DNA from 2 places in the Comamonas piscis genome. Region 2 is predicted to be linked to the other one. Evidence: predicted binding sites of a transcription regulator. Region 2 holds the regulator's gene; the other holds the start of a gene.

Region 1 (7,205 bases), 2.1 Mb from region 2:
AACGGACCACTGCACCTTCTGCGCCGAGCAAAAGGCGGTGGGCAAGGACAATTTTGCCAAGACCCCCAATGGCACGGGCGGCGTTGAAGAGCGCATGGCCGTGGTCTGGGATGCGGGGGTGAACACCGGGCGCCTGACGCCCAGCGAATTTGTCGCGATCACCTCGGCCAATACCGCCAAGCTCTTCAATGTCTATCCGCGCAAGGGCTTTATCGGGGTGGGCGCCGATGCCGATGTGGTGCTCTGGGACCCCAAGGCCACCAAGACCTTGTCGGCCAAGACTCAGCACTCGAAAGGCGACTTCAACATCTTTGAAGGCCGGCAGGTGACGGGCCTGCCCAGCCACACCATCAGCCGAGGCCGGCTGGTGTATGTCAACGGCGAGCTGCGGGCCGAAAAGGGCGCCGGTCAGTATTTCAAGCGGCCGGCTTTTGGCCCCAACTTCCAGGCGGTGCAAAAGCGTGCGCAAGAGACGGCGCCCACGGCCGTGGCACGCGCGCAATGAAACAAGGAGATCGAGCATGGACACGAAAGTGAAGACCGATACCAGCCAGCTGCGCATCAATGGCGACCGGCTCTGGGCATCGCTGATGGAGCTGGCCCAGATTGGTGCCACCCCCAAAGGGGGCGTCTGCCGCCTGGCCCTGACCGACCTGGACCGCCAGGGCCGCGACCTAGTGACACGCTGGGCCAAGGAGGCGGGCATGACCGTCACCATCGACAAAATCGGCAATGGCTTTATGCGCCGCCCTGGCCGCAACAACAGCCTGCCGCCGATCATGACCGGCAGCCATATCGACACCCAGCCGACGGGCGGTAAGTTTGATGGCAACTATGGCGTGCTGGCCGGCATTGAGGTGGTGCGCACGCTTAACGACCATGGCATTGAGACCGAGGCCCCGATCGAGGTGGCGTTCTGGACCAACGAGGAGGGCTCGCGTTTTGTGCCGGTGATGATGGGCTCGGGCGTGTTTGCCAAGGCCTTCAGCCTGGAGCATGCCTATGCCGCCAAAGATACCGACGGCAAAAGCGTGAAGGACGAGCTGGAGCGCATTGGCTATATCGGCCCGCAGGAGCCGGGTGACCACCCGATTGGCTACTACTTCGAAACCCATATCGAGCAAGGCCCGGTGCTGGAGGACCACGACACGACCATTGGCGTGGTGACCGGCGTGCTCGGCATTCGCTGGTATGACTGCACCGTCACCGGCATGGAGGCGCATGCCGGCCCTACGCCGATGGCGCTGCGCAAGGATGCCTTGCAGGTTGCCACCCAGGTGATGCAGGAAGTGGTGGCCTGCGCGCACCGCCACCCACCGCATGGGCGTGGCACGGTGGGCATGGTGCATGTGCATCCCAACAGCCGCAATGTGATTCCGGGCGAGGTGAAATTCAGCATGGACCTGCGCAATGCCACCGATGCCGATTGCGAGTCCATGGACCAGGACATCCGCGCCGTGGCCGCACGCATCAGCCAGGAGACCGGTCTGCCGATCAAGATCGACCTGGTGTCCAGCTACACTGCCCAGCCCTTCAACGCAGACTGCATTGATGCCGTGCGGCGCGGCGCGCAGATGCTGGGCTATTCCCACATGGATGTCGTCTCCGGCGCGGGCCATGATGCCGTCTATATGGCGCGCCTGGCGCCTGCGGGCATGGTCTTCATCCCCTGCAAGGATGGCATATCGCACAACGAGATCGAGGATGCCAAGCCCGAGCACATCACCGCGGGCTGCAATGTGCTGCTGCATGCGATGCTGGAGCGCGCCTGCCGCTGAGTCGGTGCGGATGGGATCGCTGCAGGGGCTCCTTCACGCGGGGCTCCAGCTATCCCAGGGCGTCGCAGCGTTGCGAACCTTAGCCAGAGACGATAAAAAACCCGGCCACCTTTGACGGTGCCGGGTTTTTTGGTGTCTGGCACCAAGCCCACAAGCATGGTTGCGGGCTTGGTATGCGCTATGGCAGCCGTGGCAATTACATGCCCATGCCGCCCATACCACCCATGCCGCCCATGTCAGGCATTGCAGGTGCGCCTTCAGCCTTGGGGGCTTCAGCGATCATGCACTCGGTGGTCAGCAGCAGCGAAGCCACGGACGCAGCGTTTTGCAGTGCGGTGCGGGTTACCTTCGTTGGGTCCAGGATACCCATTTCCAGCATGTCGCCGTAGCTGTCGTTGGCAGCATTGAAGCCGAAGTTGCCGGTGCCCTTGAGGACGGCATCCACCACCACCGATGGCTCGCCACCAGCGTTGGCCACGATTTCGCGCAGAGGCGCTTCGATGGCCTTCAAGATCAGCTTGATGCCAGCGTCTTGCTCGGCATTGCCGGTCTTCAGGTCGCCCACGGCTTGACGTGCGCGCAGGAACGCCACGCCGCCGCCAGCCACGATGCCTTCTTCCACAGCAGCGCGGGTTGCGTGCAGGGCGTCTTCCACGCGGGCCTTCTTTTCCTTCATCTCGACTTCGGTGGCAGCGCCCACCTTGATCACGGCAACACCGCCGGCCAGCTTGGCCACGCGCTCTTGCAGCTTTTCACGGTCGTAGTCGGAGGTGGCTTCTTCGATCTGAGCGCGGATTTGCTTCACGCGGGCTTCGATTTCAGCAGCTTGGCCAGCACCGTCGATGATGGTGGTGTTTTCCTTGCCGATTTCGACGCGTTGGGCTTGGCCCAGGTCTTCCAGGGTCACTTTTTCCAGCGACAGGCCGACTTCTTCAGCGATCACTTTGCCGCCGGTCAGGATGGCGATGTCTTCCAGCATGGCCTTGCGACGGTCGCCAAAGCCTGGAGCCTTCACAGCCACAACCTTCAGAATGCCACGGATGGTGTTGACCACCAGGGTAGCCAGTGCTTCGCCTTCGACGTCTTCTGCCACGATCAGCAGAGGACGGCCGGCCTTGGCCACGGCTTCGAGCGTAGGCAGCAGGTCACGGATGTTGCTGATCTTCTTGTCGAACAGCAGCACGAAGGGGTTGTCCAGAATCGCGGCTTGCTTTTCTGGGTTGTTGATGAAGTAGGGCGACAGGTAGCCACGGTCGAACTGCATGCCTTCAACGACGTCGAGTTCGTTGTCCAGCGACTTGCCTTCTTCCACGGTGATCACGCCTTCCTTGCCGACCTTGTCCATCGCGTCAGCAATGATCTTGCCCACGGATTCGTCGGAGTTGGCGGAGATCGAACCGACTTGGGCGATTTCCTTGGAGGTGGTGGTGGCCTTGGATTGCTTCTTCAGCTCTTCCACCAGCGCAGCGACAGCCTTGTCGATACCGCGCTTCAGGTCCATCGGGTTCAGGCCAGCGGCCACGTACTTGGAGCCTTCGCGCACGATGGCTTGGGCCAGCACGGTAGCGGTCGTGGTGCCGTCACCAGCGATGTCGTTGGTCTTGGAGGCCACTTCCTTCACGAGCTGGGCGCCCATGTTTTGCAGCTTGTCCTTGAGTTCGATTTCCTTGGCCACGGACACACCGTCCTTGGTCACGGTAGGGGCGCCGAAGGAGCGCTCGAGCACCACGTTACGGCCTTTAGGGCCCAGGGTCACCTTGACGGCGTTAGCCAGAATGTTCACGCCTTCAACCATGCGTGCACGTGCTTCACCGCCGAATACTACGTCTTTTGCTGCCATTTGTGGCTCCTAAATACTTGAAAACTTGAAATGAGAATGAATGCTCGGGAGAGAAAGCGTAGCGAGCAGGTGTCAGGCTAGGCGCACGGAGCACAGCAACCGGAACGTACTTGGGTACGTGAGGATTGCGAGCACCGCGCAACGACGCATGACGCCTGCGCAGTAGCTTTATTTCTCGACAACAGCGAAGAGGTCTTCTTCTTTCATTACCAGCAGTTCGTTGCCGTCCACCTTGACGGTTTGGCCCGAGTACTTGCCGAACAGCACGCGGTCGCCGACCTTCACACCCAGCGTGATGAACTCGCCTTGGTCGTTCTTCTTGCCTGGGCCAACCGCCAGCACTTCGCCTTGGTCTGGCTTTTCAGCAGCGTTGTCAGGGATGTAGATGCCCGAAGCGGTCTTGGTTTCGTTTTCCAGACGCTTGACGATCACGCGATCGTGCAGAGGACGCAAGTTCATAACAACTCCTTCAATGTCAATACCAGGTTTGGATGAAAGATGGCCCGGCTTATGCCGCACCAAATACGCAAAAATTTCTGAGTAGCGGTGGTTTTAGCACTCTACCCCTTCGAGTGCTAATAATAAGGTCATTTGATGACAGTTCAAGTGCAGAGGGCGGAAAAAATCGTCGCCGGGGCGCTGCCCGATCACGATGGCTCTCAGCGGGAACTCTGCAAATGCTTATCTAGATTGGCTTTTTTGCTAGCAAATAAGATGCAGCGTTAAGCTGGTTTGGTGCCGTTTGGCCGCCCATGCTGCGGGCAGGGAGGCTGTCGGCAGCGCTCAATCCGGCAGTGCAATCTGGAGCGTCGCGGCCAGCATCTGCACCAGCAAGGCCTCGGCTTGGGCGAAGTCGCCAGCGTCCAGCGCTGCCTTGTTCTGCAGCAAGGCAAACTGGGTTTGCTGGTCGACATAGCCTTGGGTGATGGCCCAGATGCTGAACATCAGGTGCTGGAAATTGACCGGCGCGATCAAGCCTTGCCCAGCCCAATGTGCAAACGCCGCCACATTGGCCGCGAGCAGCGGGGCGATGCGTTCGCGCACCGCCGAGGCCGCAAACGGCGCGCCGGCAATCATCTCCTTGGTGAACAGCTGGCTGCCATAAGGGCGGGTGCGGGCGAACTCGAACTTCTCGCGGATGTACTGGCGGATCTGCTGCGCGGGGTCGCCGTCCTTGGACAGGCCCGTCATATGGCCCAGCCAGTCATCGATCACCGAGGCCAGCACGGCCTGGTACAGCGCCTCTTTGCTGGGGTAGTAATACAGCAGGTTGTGGCGGCTGAAGCCTGCGTCCTGCGCGATCTGCTCCAGCGGTGCACCTTCAAAACCCAGCAAGGCGAAATGCCGCTCTGCCGAGCCCAGGATCATGTCAATCTTGCGCAGGCGGGCGGCACTGGGTTTGCGGGCCATCGCGGCAGTGGCTGCATGCGCGCTGGCTGGCGGTGTGGGAAGGGCATCATTCATGAGCCCGTATTGTCTGGCATTTGGGAGGCCTTGTAGCCAGACATGAATAGCGCTGCACGACAGACAAGAAAAAAGGCAACGCATCGCGTTGCCTTGCTGACCAAGCGGTGCCTTGCGGCACCCGGGCATGCGGCCCGGTTGGGTGGTCTTATTGTGGGCGGCTGTTGGTGGGGAAAGGCCATGCAGCATTGGTGCTGAGCACGGTCTTGACTGGCTCTGCAGCGGCAGGCGCAGCTGCAGCGGGAGCCTTGGCAGGAGCGGCAGCCTTCTTGGCTGGAGCGGCCTTCTTGGCAGGTGCTGGAGCCTTGGCAGCAGCAGGGGCCTTGGCAGGTGCAGCAGCCTTCTTGGCTGGAGCTGGAGCCTTGGCAGGAGCGGCAGCCTTTTTAGCTGGAGCAGCAGCGGCCTTCTTCGCAGGAGCAGCAGCCTTTTTAGCTGGAGCAGCAGCCTTCTTAGCTGGGGCCGCAGCCTTCTTAGCAGGAGCAGCGGCCTTCTTGGCAGGAGCTGCAGCCTTCTTTGCTGGAGCAGCGGCCTTCTTGGCAGGAGCAGCAGCCTTCTTGGCCGGAGCAGCAGCCTTCTTAGCAGGAGCCGCAGCCTTCTTGGCAGGAGCAGCGGCCTTCTTCGCAGGAGCAGCAGCCTTCTTAGCTGGAGCAGCGGCCTTCTTCGCAGGAGCAGCAGCCTTCTTAGCTGGAGCAGCGGCCTTCTTGGCGGGAGCGGCAGCCTTCTTAGCTGGAGCAGCGGCCTTCTTGGCGGGAGCGGCAGCCTTCTTAGCTGGAGCAGCGGCCTTCTTGGCAGGAGCGGCAGCCTTCTTAGCTGGAGCAGCGGCCTTCTTCACGGCGGTCTTGGCGGCTGCGGTGGATTTGGCTGCAGGCTTGGCGGCGACCTTTTTTGCGGCGGCTGGCTTGGCAGCTGCCTTTTTGGCGACGGCCTTGGCAGCAGGCTTTGCAGCTGCTTTGGTGGCGGCTGGCTTGGCAGCGGCCTTTGGCTTTGCAGCTGCCTTGGGGGCGGCTGCCTTGGTTGCAACTGCCTTCTTGGCAGTTGCCTTGGTGTCAGCAGTTTTCTTGCTTGCTTTGGACGTTGCCATGCTCTTCTCCTTCGGGTCAATTTAGAAAGCAGACTTCATGCCTGGTTGAATTCGACACGAAGTTTTGATAGCAAACTGAATTGTGCATCAGCTGCTAGCAACTGGCATAGTGCAAACCTCAATAAAGACGCCAAATTTCACAGTTTTCTCTCAGGAAAACCACATTCTGACGGGGTTTGCACATCAAGGACGGCGTCAATCCCAGGAAAGCGCGCCACCCGACTGGTATTCGATGACGCGTGTCTCGAAGAAATTTCGTTCCTTTTTCAGGTCGATCATCTCGCTCATCCACGGGAAAGGGTTGTCCTCGTTGGGAAACAAAGCATCGAGTCCGATCTGCGTTGCGCGGCGGTTGGCGATGTAGCGCAAGTAGCCTTTGAACATCGATGCGTTCATGCCCAACACACCCCTCGGCATCGTGTCTTCTGCGTATTGATATTCAAGTTCGACCGCTTGAATAAACAAGGCCTTGATCTCGTCCTTGAATGCGGCGGTCCACAGGTCCGGGTTCTCCAGCTTGAGCTGGTTGATCAGGTCGATGCCGAAGTTGCAGTGCATGGACTCGTCGCGCAGGATGTACTGGTACTGCTCGGCCGCGCCGGTCATCTTGTTCTGGCGGCCCAGCGCCAGGATCTGCGTGAAGCCGACATAGAAAAACAGGCCCTCCATCAGACAGGCAAAAACGATCAGGCTTTTGAGCAGGGTCTGGTCGTTCTGGGCGGTGCCGGTCTGGAAGTTGGGGTCCATGATCGCCTCGATGTAGGGGATCAGAAACGCATCCTTGTTGCGGATCGACGGGACCTCGTTGTAGGCGTTGAAGATCTCGGATTCATCGAGCCCGAGCGACTCCACGATGTACTGGTAGGCATGGGTGTGGATGGCTTCTTCAAAGGCCTGGCGCAGCAGGAACTGCCGGCACTCCGGTGCGGTGATGTGGCGGTAGGTGCCCAGCACGATATTGTTGGCGGCCAGCGAATCGGCGGTGACAAAAAAGCCCAGGTTGCGCTTGACGATGCGGCGCTCATCCTCGGTCAGGCCATTG
Region 2 (7,205 bases):
GCGAAAGCCGTTTTTCATAAACGCGGGGGCGGCAGCCAGGTCAGAAGGTGCCGCGCAGGCTCAGCATGGCATTGCGTGGGTCGCCATAGTAGTTGCCGTTGACGAGGGCCGTGACCGAGCTGTAGTAGCGCTTGTCAAACACATTGTTCAGGTTCAGCGTGGCCTGCCACTGGCGGTTGATCTGGTACTTGAGCATGGCGCTCCAGACGGCACGGCCGCTGTTGACCGCGCGCACGCTGCCGATCTGGCGGAAGCTGGCGCTTTGGGCATTGACGCCGCCACCCACCGTGAAGCCCTGCAGCGCACCGCTCAGCTGGTAGCTGCTCCAGACCCGCAGCAGGTGCTTGGGCGTGTAGCTGCTAAAGACCTGGCCCTCGCTGCTCACGTCCTTCAGGTACTTGGTGTGGTTGTAGGTGTAGCCGGCAAACAGGTTCCAGCCGCGCTGCAGCTCGCCGCTCACTTCGGCATCAAAACCCTGGCTGCGCACCTCGCCGGTGTCGGTGTAGCAGTAGTAGTCATTGCGGCAGGTCGGGCTGGTGCTGTAGTCCTCCTGGGCGCGGTTTTTCTGGTCGATGCGGAACACGGCAAATGCGGTGTTGAGCTTGCCGTCCATCAGCTCGCCTTTGAGGCCCGCTTCGTAATTGCTGCCGACCATGGGCTTGAGCAGGGCGCCGGCGGCGTTTTGCTCGGTCTGCGGTTTGAAGATGTCGGCATAGCTCACATAGGCCGACCACTGCGGATTGATCGCATAGATCAGCCCGGCATAGGGGTTGAACTTGGCGTTCTCGCGGCTTTGGGTGGTGGAGGTGGAGGGGCTGGCGCCCGTGGTCACCGTGTCCCAGTCGGTGTGGAACCAGCTCACACGGGCGCCCAGCACCAGCTTGAGCGGATCGGCCAGCTGCAGCCGCACCGCGTTGTAGATGCCGACCTGGCGGGCCAGGCCTTGGCGCGCCTCGCGGGTGCCGGAGTAGATCTCGGCATCATCGGGCTCGCGCATGTCCGGGTCATAGCTGCCGAGGTTGAAGATGTTGTAGTTGGTTTTGAAACCGTAGACCGTGTCGTTGGTGGTGCGGGTGTAGTTCAGCCCGCTGATCAGCTCATGGCGCCGGCCCAGCGCCGAGAAGCCGCCGGTGATATGCGCATCGAGCCCGCTGGTTTCCAGCTCGGCGGTGGAGTGCGCGACGATGTTGGCGCTCTGCATTAATGCCGGGTTGATGGCGCGGTTGACGCCGGCGTACTTCATGTCGTGCTCTTCCTTCATGTAGAGCCCGGCGACCTTGAGTTTCCAGTCCTCATTGAGCTGGTGGGCCACATCAAAGAACACGCCGCGGTTGGTGGATTTCTGGCGGTTCCAAGTGGCACCCAGAAAGGTGGAGCGGGGCAGCTGCGCATCGGCGCCCGTGGTGTAGCGCGGCAGCCCGTTCATCGACGGGCGGCCTTGTACCTCTTCGGAGCTGGCGCCGATATTGATCTGCGTGTCGGGCGAGAGGTCGTACTCCAGCGTGCCGTAGAGCGAGGTGTTGCGGCGGTTCACATAGTCGATGAAGGAATGCTGGTCCTCATGGTCCACCACCAGCCGGCCACGCAGCGAGCCATCGGCATTCAGCAACCGGTTGGCATCGAACTGAACGCCATAGCGGTCCCAGGAACCCGCACGCGCTTCGACCGAGGTGCTGTCGCTGTCCAGCGGGCGCTTGCGTACCAGGTTGACGGCGCCGCCCGGGCTGCCTTCGCCCTGCAGCAGGCCGGCGGCGCCGCGCAGCACCTCGGCGCGGTCGATCATCACCATGCTCGCCGAGTAGTTGCTGGCGCGGCCGTAGATGCCGCGGTTGAGCGGCACGCCGTCGTACTGCACGGTCGTCAAGTCAAAGCCGCGCGAGTAGATGTACTTGCCGCCTTGCGGGCTTTGCGCCAAGGTGATGCCGGTGGTGCTGGCCAGCGCGTCATACACCGAGGTGATGTTCTGGTCATCCATCAGCTGGCGGGTAACCACGCTGATGGACTGTGGAATGTCCTTGAGCGACTGCGTGCCCTTGCCCACCGTCACGGCGCGGCTGGTGTAGGCGCCCGTCTGTTCAGTGCTGGCGCTTTGCTCGGCCGTTGCAGTCACCACCACGGGCGCCAAGGTCAGGTTCTGGGCGCCGGCATCCAGGCGGCGCACGATGACGGCATTGCCTTCCAGCTCGGCATAGAGGCCGCTGCCGGCCAGCAACTGGTCGAGCGCCTGGCGTGCGCTGAGCCGGCCTTGCACAGCGGGTGCGGATTTGCCCTGCACCAGCGCCGGCTGCACCATCAGCTCCAGCTTGGCCTGGCGGGCCAGGGTGTCCAGCGCCTGCGACAGCGGCTGTGCGGCAATGCGGATATCAACCACTGCCGGTGCAGCGGCTGCGGGAGTTTGGGCCTGGGCGGTGGCCCCAGCCAGCATCAAGGAAACAACCAGCGGCAAGGGGTGGAAGGGAAGGCGGGACATGCAGGCGATCTCCAGAGACGAATGAATAAGAATCCTTCTCAGGTAGACGGCTCGCCCGCCAAAACCCCAACCTGGCTCAGAAAAATATTTTTAATAAATGCTTCGCTCGGGCGATGACCTAGATGCGGACCCCGCGCGCTGGGCGGCCGGCGCTCAGGGCTTGGCCACTATTTCTGTCTGCTCGCCATGGCTTTGCAGCTGCACAGGCAGTACCTTGGGCAGGGCTTTGCGGAAGTAGGCGGAGTTGTTGGGCATAAAGCTGCCCGTCAAACGCAAGGCGGCCACAGCCGGATCGCGCAGCACCAGGCCCGTGGGGCCATAGCGCTCCAGCTCGGCCAGCGCCTGGCCCAGCGGCAGGTTGTCAAAGCTGACGCGGCCCTCTTGCCAGGGGGCCATGCCGCTGGCGGCCAGCGGCGCGGCGGGCTGGATCTGGCCATCGGCATCGGCGCTGGTCTGCTCGCCGGCAGCCAGCAGCACGGTGGGCCCTGGGTGGGGCGCGGTGGCAGCAGGGGCGACCTGCACCCGGCCTTCTTCCACAGCCACCTGTACCGGCTGGCCCAGGGTGTTGCGGACCGAGAAGCGGGTGCCCACCACGGTGACCTGGGTGTTGCCCGCCAGCACCGCAAAGGGCCGGGCGCTGTCGGCTTGCACATGGAACACGGCCTGGCCTTCGGGCAGCCGCACTTCACGGCGCTGGCGGTACAGCGTGACCTGCACCTGGGTGGCGGTGTCCAGCCGCATCTCGCTGCCATCGGGCAGCTGCACATTCAGCAGCTGGCCGCGCTGGGTGGTAAAGCTTTGCGCAAACACCGGCTGCTGCTGCCAGTAATCCCAAGCCAGGTAGCCACCGCCGCCGGTGGCGCAGACCAAAACGGCGGCCAGCGCGGTCTGCGGCCAGGCTGCAGCCCCGCCTTGCCACCAGCGGCGGGCCGGGGCGGCAGTGGCTGGCGGGCTGGCCGCTGCCTTGTCGCGGGCCAGTTGCTGGCGCAGCTGCGCGATGCCGTCAGCGGGCAGGGCATCAAGCTGGCGCCAGTCTGCCTGCCAGCGCGCAAAGGCTGCGCTGTTGTCCGAGTGGGCGGCCAACCAGGCCTGAAAGCCCGCATCCGCGCGCAGCTGCTCCGGCGCAGCGCTGAAGCGCACAAACCAGTCCAGCGCCTGGTCATCCAGGTCGCTGTGGGGTGGGGCGAGGGTGTGGTCAGTCATGGCAGTGCGAGAGCCTACCTGAAAGCGGAGCCCGTTGATGAGTCATGGGGCGGAGCAGCGGGGCAGCGTTCATCGGCCATCCTCTGCTTTGCGGCGGGGCTGGCCCGTTTGCTGCTGGTTTTGGCAGGCCCGGCAGGCTTGCAGCGCCAGTTTGATGTGCCGCTCCACCATGGTCAGCGAAATGCCCATCTGCTGGGCTACCTCGGCCTGGGACAGCCCATCGAATTTATGCAGCATAAAGGCCTCGCGGCAGCGCAAGGGTAGCGCAGCAATGGTGTCCAGCATCGCTGCCACCGATTGCGACGACATGGCGGCCGCTTCCGGCTCGCAGGCCTGAGGGCCGGCCATCTGGTCGGCCAGCGCCTCATCGCCATCATCATCGAGCGAGGCATGGGGCCCACGCACTTCATCGCGCCGGTGCTGGTCAATCACCAGGTTGCGGGCCGTGCGGTAGAGCAACGCCCGGGGCTCGGCAATGGTCTCGCCCGATTGCTGCACCGCCAGCACCCGGGCATAGCTCTCCTGGGCCAGGTCGGCCGCCATGTCGCGATCCTTGACGGCCCTTTGCAGGAACCTCAGCAACTCTCGGTAATAGTGTGCAACCACAGGGGATCAACAGATTCGACGCGCGCCATGCAGCGCAGTTTGCGAGCCGCAGCACCGCCAGAAAAGGCGCGAGTATAGATTGGAATGATTTTCAATACGATTTGTAGGATCTTGTGACGATGCGCTGCAAGAAGTTGTCGCGGGTGGGCACTGCGAGCGGGTGCTTTGGCCTCGCATTTACCCGCTATCTCTGCCCTGCGCGGCTATCGGCGGGCGGGACGCGGATAAAATGCGCCAATGCTCGATGACCGTGCCCGGCTGCTGCTCAAAACCTTGGTGGAACGCTATATAGCGGATGGCCACCCGGTGGGCTCCCGTGCGCTCACGCAGGCGCCGGGGCTCGATTTTTCCCCAGCCACCATCCGCAATGTGATGGCCGACCTGGAGGGCCTGGGTCTGATAGCCAGCCCCTACACCTCTGCCGGCCGCATCCCCACCGCCAAGGGCTACCGCCTGTTTGTCGACACCATGCTGACGGTTGATCCGGACCAGGTGGTGTCGGCGGAGATTGCGCCGGAGCAGCCACAAAAGGTGATTACGAGTGCGGCTGGCGTGCTGTCCGAGCTGTCGCAGTTTGTTGGCGTTGTGCAGGCGCCGCGCAAAAGCTCGGCCTTCCGCCATATCGAGTTTCTGAGGCTGTCCGAAAAGCGCATCCTGCTGATCCTGGTCTCCCCCGAGGGCGATGTGCAAAACCGGGTGATCTTCACCGAGTCCGACTATTCCCAAAGCCAGCTGATCGAGACGGCCAACTACCTCAACGCCCACTACGCTGGCCTAGCGATGGAGCAGGTACGCCAGCTGCTGCGCAAGGAAGTCGACAGCCTGCGCGACGAGATTGCCGCGCTGATGCTGGCGGCCGTGAATGTCGAGGAGGACGGCGAAGCAGCCCCGCATGAGCTGGTGATTGCCGGCGAGCGCAACCTGCTGGCCGTCAGCGATTTCAGCAACGACATGACCAACCTGCGCCGGGCATTTGACCTGTTTGAGCAAAAGACGCAGATCCTGCACCTGTTGGAAAATTCCAACCGCGCCGAAGGCGTGCAGATCTACATCGGTGGCGAGAGCCAACTGCTGTCTGTCGAGGAGCTGTCCGTCGTCAGCACCCCCTACCAGGTCAACGGCAAAGTGGTCGGCACCTTGGGCGTCATCGGACCCAAACGCATGCCCTACGAGAAGATGATCCAGATCGTTGGAATCACCTCAAAGCTCGTCTCCAACGCGCTGAGCCATCCCAAATAAACGCTAGAATGCAAAGCTTCACTCGCCGGAGATCCTGGCAAGTGGTGGTGCCGGGGCGTTAGCTCAGTTGGTTAGAGCAGAGGACTCATAATCCTTTGGTCGCGGGTTCAAGTCCCTCACGCCCTACCAAAATACAGAAATGAATCAAGCACTTATTGCGGGTACGCGATAGGTGCTTTTTCTTATTTGTCGTTGATGGATTTTTTTGCCAGAAATTTGCCAGATTTTTAGCGGAACCCCTACCATGCGTCCATTGCTGCCATTGCCCGACTACCAGCGTATCTACGAAGTTGTCTATAGCGTGCTTCATGCAACCGAGGTCGCGGTAACGCATCGTGCGTGCCTGCTCTTTGCTACGGTGGGGACTTTGATCCTTCGGGACACTTATCATTTGCCCGCCACCCTCAGTGCTGGATGTTTTGCAATGATGATCAATGAGGCATCAGCTGATGTTGCTGTGTATGGCAATCTGAATGACGTTGGTCAGAGTGACAGTGACGCATTCCATGCGTGGGTGGAATGTGACGGCTGGCTCATCGACTTCATGGCTCCGATCATGGGTGTTGCGATGCGTGAGGATGGCTACACGCGGGCAGTGCCCCGGCAGATGCTGCAAAAGCGCCTGGAAAATGCCAAGGAAAGCATTGGAGAAATTCAGCATGCAGGGGAGTTCTACCTTCAGCATGATCGGGTGTTGACGGAAACACTCCTAGACTTTCAACCGGCTGGCACCTTTGATTTGATCGAGTTATGTAAGGCATGGCATCGCCGCCCGCCTAAGCGTCTCAAGGACATGATGATGGGTGATAGTCACGGGCAGCCAAAGCCGCTTATTCTGCGTGCCCCTTCAATAACCGGCGTATGGTGAACTCTATGCGCGACGGTCTACAGGCCCAAGCTGCGGAATAGTTTCGCATCCTCTTGGATAGCAGCCTGCTTGGCCCTTTAGGCCAGGTCGTTCTTGCAATTGATTGCAAGGGTGTCTGACAGAGCCGTCGCTACCCGGCAAGAGCAAGCAAATTTGCCATGTGTGGCTGCGCCAGCCCGGCAAGGATGCTGCCTCCTGCCCCCTCAGCAACGGTTTTGATGCTTCGTGCCGTGGCTTTGATGATTTCCCACTTAGGTTTGGGGGACTCAGCCTGCGCCTTTAGGGTTGCAAGTTCCGCCCGCAGTTCATCGGCTGTATCGCCCTTGGCATTCACAAGTACTGCCCCCAAAGCCTGCATCAAGCCCTTCAAGGCATCAATGTCGGTGCACTGAGTGTTTGCTTGGGTCTGGGTTGACCCGCTGGAACTGATCTGAATTTGTGATCCTGATACGTCGCCAAAGTGGTAGTGTTGCTGTTGCACTGCTTGTTTCTCCTGTGGCGTGAAGGACATGCCTTCACCGATAATGCCGCGCACTTCGAGGTCTAACGCCCACTTCAGGATTCGGCTTCGTACTTGCTCCACTATCCCGTAAATTTGTACCGTGGATATGGCCACGGATGGCGTCAGAGGGATGGCTAAGCTCTCTCGTAACTTATGTTCGAGTTCTGCGGAATAATTCACTCTGACACCGGTCTCACTCTTGGCCAATTGTTCCAACTCGGGAAGCGATTGCTTAATTTTGATTTTCGAAAATAAGGTTGTCCACTTCACATCCGGAAACATTAACGGCTGATATCCCTGAAGCGGGTTTAGCACTT

Evidence for each region. The regulator HrcA, encoded in region 2, represses chaperone genes, less so after heat shock. The targets are predictions, from matches to a motif close to TTAGCACTCNNNNNNNNNGAGTGCTAA.
Region 1: a site for HrcA is predicted at 4,171-4,197, ahead of HS961_RS06585 (co-chaperone GroES). Genes of this name have one in related genera too.

The regions. Positions count from the first base shown of each region.
Region 1 covers NZ_CP058554.1:1,482,594-1,489,798, forward strand. The annotation lists gene hydA (dihydropyrimidinase) at 1-505, shown strand, start outside; gene HS961_RS06575 (Zn-dependent hydrolase) at 522-1,778, shown strand; gene groL (chaperonin GroEL) at 1,975-3,618, opposite strand; gene HS961_RS06585 (co-chaperone GroES) at 3,787-4,077, opposite strand; gene HS961_RS06590 (TetR family transcriptional regulator C-terminal domain-containing protein) at 4,402-5,082, opposite strand; gene HS961_RS06595 (hypothetical protein) at 5,231-6,163, opposite strand; gene HS961_RS06600 (ribonucleotide-diphosphate reductase subunit beta) at 6,359-7,205, opposite strand, start outside.
Region 2 covers NZ_CP058554.1:4,589,244-4,596,448, reverse strand. The annotation lists gene HS961_RS20785 (PepSY-associated TM helix domain-containing protein) at 1-18, opposite strand, end outside; gene HS961_RS20780 (TonB-dependent siderophore receptor) at 41-2,470, opposite strand; gene HS961_RS20775 (FecR family protein) at 2,624-3,673, opposite strand; gene HS961_RS20770 (sigma-70 family RNA polymerase sigma factor) at 3,743-4,279, opposite strand; gene hrcA (heat-inducible transcriptional repressor HrcA) at 4,517-5,518, shown strand; tRNA gene HS961_RS20760 (tRNA-Ile) at 5,571-5,647, shown strand; gene HS961_RS20755 (DUF2026 family protein) at 5,763-6,386, shown strand; gene HS961_RS20750 (hypothetical protein) at 6,517-7,205, opposite strand, start outside.